Regions from separate parts of the Variovorax terrae genome, predicted to be linked through region 2. Evidence: predicted binding sites of a transcription regulator. Region 2 holds the regulator's gene; the other holds the start of a gene.
What was found. Region 2 encodes sigma-54, which starts transcription at its own class of promoters, with help from an activator protein. Its sites were predicted from a motif close to TGGCANGNAANCTGCTTT; they were not measured.

Region 1 (3,222 bases), 680 kb from region 2:
TTCGGCCAGGTCCGGGTGGCCTTCTTCGAGCGCCTTGGCGCGCGCGAAGCGCACGATCTCGGCCGCGTAGTCGGTGTTCGCGGCCATCCATTCGGTGTCGGTCACGCGCCCGGTCTTGCGCCGCAGCAGGACATGCAGGTGGGCAGCGATCGCGAGTTTTTCACTGTCCAGCATGAGGCTCTCCCGTCAGGAAATGCGTTCCCGGTGTTGGCCGATGTCCAGGCCGTTCAACTCCGTCTGCTCATCGACCCGCAGGCCCACGATCAGGATCGTGACCCACAGCAGCAGGGAGGTCATGATCAGGCTGTAGGCCATCACCGCGCCTGCGCTGACGGCCTGCACGAAGAGGCTGCCCTCCGCGCCTGAGATCGTCTTGCTCGCGAACACGCCGGTCAGCAGGCAGCCCACGATGCCGCCGATGCCGTGCACGCCGAACACGTCGAGCGAATCGTCGGCATGCAGCAGGCGCTTCAGGCCGGTGGCGCCCCAGTAACAGGCAGCGCCCGCCACCAGGCCGATGACCAGCGCCGAGCGGGGCGAGACGAAGCCCGAGGCCGGCGTGATGGCCACCAGCCCCGCCACCAGGCCCGAGCACAGGCCGAGCAGCGAGGGGCGGCGGCGCAGCACCCACTCGCCCAGCATCCACGAGATGGCGCCGGCCGCCGCGGCGATGTGCGTGACGGCCATCGCCAGGCCGGCGCGGCCGTCGGACGCCACGGCCGAGCCCGCGTTGAAGCCGAACCAGCCGACCCACAGCAGGCCGGCGCCGGCCATGGTGAGGCCGAGGTTGAAGGGCTCGAACGGCTCGCGCCCGTAGCCGCGCCGCGCGCCTAGGAAGTAGGCGCAGACCAGGCCCGAGACACCGGCGTTGATGTGCACCACCGAGCCGCCCGCGAAGTCGAGCGCGCCCAGTTTGGCCAGCCAGCCGCCCGGCTCCCAGACCCAGTGCGCCACCGGCGCGTAGACGAACAGCGTCCACATGCCGATGAACCAGAGCATGGCCGAGAAGCGCATGCGCTCCACGAACGAGCCCACCACCAGCGCCGCGGTGATGATGGCGAAGCTGAGCTGGAACATCGCGTAGACCGACTCGGGCACGTTGGGCGCGACGTGGCTGACCGCCACCTTGCCCGCCTCCTTCATGTAGTCCAGGCCGCTGAACCACAGCCGTTCGCTGCCGCCGAGCCAGCCGCTGCCCGGGGTGAAGGCCCACGAGTAGCCTACGGCGAACCACAGCAGGCTGACCAGCGCCGCGATGGCCACCACGCAGGCCATGGTGTTGAGCACGTTCTTCTTGCGCACCATGCCGGCATAGAACAGCGCGATGCCCGGCAGCGTCATCAGCAGCACCAGCGCCGTGGAGGTCATCATCCAGGCGGTGTCGGCCGCGTTCAGGCTGTCCTGCGGCACCAGCGAGGGGCGCGTCGGGGCGGCGGCAGGCGCCGGGGCGGGCACGGCAACGGCCGGCGCCACCTGCGCTGCGGGCGCTTCGGCCGGTGCGCTGGCCGTGGCGGCCGGCGGGTTTGGAGGAGCCGCGGGCGCCTGGGCCCAGGCCATGGCCCCGCACCCCGCCCAGAGCCCGATGATCAGGATGATCCGCCGTCCGACTGCCCTCATGATGGTTCCCGTTTTGTGCCCAACTGCAAGCTGCTCTGCATAAGTCATGCCAAAGCGCGGCGGCGTTTTGCGCCCCTTCCTGCGGCACCGGATCGCCCGCCATGGCGCGAAGGCCTGGCCGGGAAATCCCCAATGCACTGGGAAAGTGCATCCGGTAAAGTGTTACCACTCGCAACCGGGCCACGCTGCCCGTGAGGGCGAGGGACCGAGGAGACACCCACAAGTTACCAGAATACATTTGCAGGCATCCCGCGAGATGCTGATTCACAAGGCGCCGGCCCAGCCGGCGCCTTTTTCTTTTTCTGGAACCAAACCCGCCAAGGTCCGCATCGCACGGTCATTCCATGCTATTGATTTGAGAGTACGCACGGATGCGACAATCGAGTCATGGAATTGTTTGTCGTGTCGCTGGCCTCGCTGCTGGCCGGTTTTGTGGACTCGATCGTGGGCGGCGGCGGCCTGATTCTGGTGCCCGCCCTGTTCGCCACCTTCCCCACCACCCACCCTGCCACCCTGTTCGGCGTCAACAAGAGCGCCTCGGTCTGGGGCACGGCCATCGCCACCTGGCAGTACCACCGGCGCGTGCAGATGCGCTGGGCCGCCCTGCTGCCGGCCGCCGCCGCGGGCTTTGCCGGCTCGTTTGCCGGCGCCTGGGCCGTGACCGTGATCTCGCCGGAATTCCTGCGCCGGCTGCTGCCCTTCATCCTGATCGCGGTGCTGGCCTACACGCTGGCCAAGAAGCAGCTCGGCCACACCCATGCGCCGCGCCTGTCGGGCCGCGCCGAGACGCTGGCGGCCAGCGTGATCGGCCTGGTGCTGGGCTTCTACGACGGCTTCTTCGGCCCCGGCACCGGCAGCTTCTTCGTGTTCCTGTTCGTGCGCTGGCTGGGCTACGACTTCCTCAACGCCTCGGCCTCGGCCAAGCTGCTCAACACCGCCACCAACCTGGCCGCGCTGATCCTGTTCGCGCTCAAGGGCCATGTGTGGTGGCATTTCGCGCTGACGCTGGCCATCGCCAACGTGGTCGGCAGCCTGCTGGGCACGCACATGGCGCTCAAGCACGGCACGGGCTTCGTGCGCAGCGTGTTCATCCTGGTGGTCAGCGCGCTGATCCTGAAGACCGGCTACGACGCCTTCCTGCGCTGATTGCTACGGTTTTAATAGCGCCCGATGACCGCAGGACAAGGACATCCAGCCGTTTTCACCATGAAACAGCCGCCTGAGCCGGCGCAAAGGCGTTTTCGGGGCAACAGACCCTAGCGCTCGGCCCGGCCCGCGGCCACGGTCAGCGGCCCCGGGGCGGGCGGCGCGCCAGCCGCCACGGGCGCCGCGGCCGATGCCGCAGGCACGGCGGCAGCCAGGGCGCCCACGCCGCCGGCCGGCGGCCAGGCCACGTCCGCCGCCGCCCGCGGCTTGCCGAGGGGCGCGGAGGCCTGGCCCTTCTGCACCGCCGCCAGGTCCTGCTCGCTCGGGTACTGGCCGAGCAGCCAGTAGTCGAACACGCGGCGCGCCAGCGGCGCGGCCACCTCGGCGCCCCAGCCGGCGTTCTCCACGATCACGGCCAGCGCGATCTTCGGCTCGTCGGCCGGCGCGAACGCCATGTAG
Region 2 (3,222 bases):
TGCCCGCCACCGACCCGCTGTGGGACAGCCCCAACCTCATCCTCTCGCCCCACTTCGCCGGCTCCGGCAGCCCCGCCACCGTGGCGCGGCTGGCCGGCGGCGCGGCGGAGAACCTGCGCCGCTTCATCGCCGGCCAGCCCCTGCTGCACCAGGTGGCGGGCTGACGCGCCGGGCCGCCCCTTCCGATCCGATCCAAGGAGACAACTTCATGACCACCCGCCGCCATTTCGTCCGCTCCGTGGCCGCCGCCACGGCGCTGCCCGCCATGCTCGCCCCCTGGGCCGCGCGCGCCCAGAACACCACCCCGCCGATCAAGCAGCTGACCCTGGTCGTTCCGTTCCCGGCCGGCGGCGCCACCGATGCCGTGGCGCGGCTGGTGGCCGAGAACGGCCTGCGCGGCCGCTATGCCGAGAACGTGGTGGTGGAGAACCGCGCGGGCGCCGGCGGACGCGTGGGCGTCGAGTACGTGAAGAACCGCCCGGCCGACGGCAGCACCATGCTCTATACGCCGACCTTCCCGATCTCGATCTTCCCGCACATCTACAAGAAGCTCAGCTATGACGCGATGGCCGACTTCACGCCCGTGGCCCCGACCTCCAAGGGCATGCTGGGCCTGGCGATCGGGCCGGGCGTGCCCGCCAGCGTCACGACGCTGGCCGAGTTCGTGGCCTGGTGCAAGGCGAATCCGGCCCGCTCCAACTTCGGCACGGCCAGCGGCTCGAGCCAGCATTTCGCCGGCGTGATGTTCAGCCGCGCCGCGGGCATCGAGCTGCGCCTGGTGCCCTACAAAGGCGGCGCGCCGGCCGTGGTGGACCTGCTGGGCGGCCACGTCAGCTCCACGGTGAGCCCGCTGCCGGAGATCATTCCACACGCGGCCGACGGCAAGCTCCGCATCCTCGCGGTCACCGGCAGCAAGCGCTCGCGCTTCCTGCCGAACGTGCCGACGATGGTGGAGTCGGGCTACCGCGACGTGGTGTTCCAGGACTGGTCGGGTGTGCTCGCCCCGGCGAAGACGGCGCCCGAGCTGGTGGCGCGCGCCAATGCCGCGATCTCGGGCTATGTGCGCTCGGACAAGGGCATCGAGGCCCTGGCCCAGCTCGGCACCGAGGCCGATGCGCAGGGCGTGGCCGAGTTCGGCGCCGCGGTCAAGTCGAGCTGGGAACGCTACCGCGCGATCGTGCAGTCGACCGGGTTCACCGCGGAAGACTGAGCGGCGCCGCGGCGCGCCCTTCACCTGCTGGAACGTCCTCCCCTCCTCGCTGAGGCGGCGCGCCGGGGTGCGCGACGAGCAGTCGAGCCGGCCGCCGCTACAGCGCCTTGCGCAGGTTGGCGGGCGCGATGCGCAGCGCCTCGCGGTACTTGGCCACCGTGCGGCGCGCGCACTCGATGCCCTGCTCCTTGAGCATCTCGGAAATCTGGTTGTCCGACAGCGGCTTCTTCGTGCTCTCGGAGGCCACGAACTGCTTGATCAGCGCGCGCACCGCGGTGCTGGAGGCGTTGCCGCCAGTCTCGGTGCCCAGGGCCGAGCCGAAGAAGTATTTGAGCTCGAACGTGCCGTAGGGCGTGGCCATGTACTTGGCGGTGGTCACGCGCGAGATGGTGGACTCGTGCAGGCCCAGCTCGTCGGCGATCTCGCGCAGCACCAGCGGGCGCATCGCCAGCTCGCCGTGCACGAAGAAGTTCTTCTGGCGCTCGACGATGGCGTTGGAGACGCGCAGGATGGTGTCGAAGCGCTGCTGGATGTTCTTGATGAACCAGCGCGCCTCCTGCAGCCGCTGCTGCAGCGCCTGGTGGCCCTCGCCCTTGTGCGACTTGAGCGCGTTGGCGTAGATGTCGTGCACCTTCAGGCGTGGCATCACGTCGGGGTTGAGCTGCACGCGAAAGCGCACCTGCGCGCCGCGCCCCGCCTTGACCACGATCACGTCGGGCACGATGATGTTGCGCTCCACGTCGACGAAGCGCCGCCCCGGCTTGGGCTCGAGCCGGGTGATGAGCGGGATCGCGGCCCGCACGTCGGCCTCGCTGTGGCCGCACAGCTGGGCCAGGCGCTTCACATCGCGCCGCGCCAGCAGCTCGATCGGCAGGGCGCACAGCGCCAGGGCGGTATCGCGGTCCGGCACGGTGCGCGGCAGGGCGTTCAGCTGCAGCGTCAGGCACTCGCTAAGCGTGCGTGCGCCCACCCCGGTGGGCTCCAGGTGCTGCAGCAGGTGCAGCGCCACCGTGAAGCGGTGCACCAACTCCTCGCCCTGTTCCAGGTCGTCGCCGGCCAGGCTGACGGCCAGCGCCTCGAGCGAGTCTTCCAGGTAGCCATCGTCGTTGAGCGACTCGATCAGGAAGCTCAGGGCGGCCCGGTCGGTGTCGTCCAGGCGCAGCGCCAGCGCCTGGCGGTGCAGATGGCTTTGCAGCGATTCCTGGCTGCGCGCGAGTTCGGTGGCGTCGACGTCGTCGCCGTCATGGTTGTTGTTCTTGCGCGCGGGCGCGTCGCCGCCCCATTCGCTGTCGTCGGGGGCGATGTCGATGCCGCCATCGCCCTCCCAATCCGGCGCATCCTCGGCCGCCGCCGGGTTTTCTGAATCATTGGGAGCAGAGGTCCCTGTGTCGCCTTGATAGTTTGCTATCGAATCAGGAGCAACCTCGGCCTCGTGGCCGTCGTCCTGCGCCGGCGCATCGGCCTGCGCGAGGCCGAACTCCTCGCGCGGCGCCTCGTCCAGCGTGAGTTCGAGAAAGGGGTTGTCGTCGAGCATCTGCTCGACTTCCTGGCTCAGCTCGAGCGTGGACAGCTGCAGCAGCCGGATCGACTGCTGCAGCTGCGGCGTGAGCGCCAGGTGCTGCGAGACGCGAAGGGAAAGGCCTTGTTTCACGGCAGCTGCGGCCCCGCGGCCAAAGGCAGCGAACGGCCGCTCTCCGAGCAAGTGCGGCGGCCGCGCGCCATGGGCAGACAGCGGGCGGAAGCCATCACATCCTGAAATGCTCGCCGAGGTACACGCGGCGTACGTCGGCGTTGTTGACGATCTCCGAGGGCGTGCCCTGGGCCAGCACGTGGCCGTCGCTGATGATGTAGGCGTGGTCGCAGATGCCCAGGGTCTCGCGCACGTTGTGGTCGGTGATGAGCACGCCGATGCCGCGCGACTTCAGGAAGCCGATGATGCGCTGGATCTCGATCACGGCGATCGGGTCGATGCCGGCGAACGGCTCGTCCAGCAGGATGAAGCGCGGCTGGGT

Region 1: the regulator sigma-54 is predicted to act here: its motif matches at 1,652-1,669, upstream of MMF98_RS19525 (ammonium transporter).

Annotation. Positions count from the first base shown of each region.
Region 1 covers NZ_JALGBI010000003.1:33,649-36,870, forward strand. The annotation lists gene MMF98_RS19520 (hypothetical protein) at 1-174, opposite strand, end outside; gene MMF98_RS19525 (ammonium transporter) at 187-1,617, opposite strand; gene MMF98_RS19530 (sulfite exporter TauE/SafE family protein) at 2,005-2,763, shown strand; gene mrdA (penicillin-binding protein 2) at 2,874-3,222, opposite strand, start outside.
Region 2 covers NZ_JALGBI010000003.1:710,875-714,096, reverse strand. The annotation lists gene MMF98_RS22745 (D-2-hydroxyacid dehydrogenase) at 1-164, shown strand, start outside; gene MMF98_RS22740 (Bug family tripartite tricarboxylate transporter substrate binding protein) at 209-1,210, shown strand; gene MMF98_RS22735 (RNA polymerase factor sigma-54) at 1,308-2,861, opposite strand; gene lptB (LPS export ABC transporter ATP-binding protein) at 2,956-3,222, opposite strand, start outside.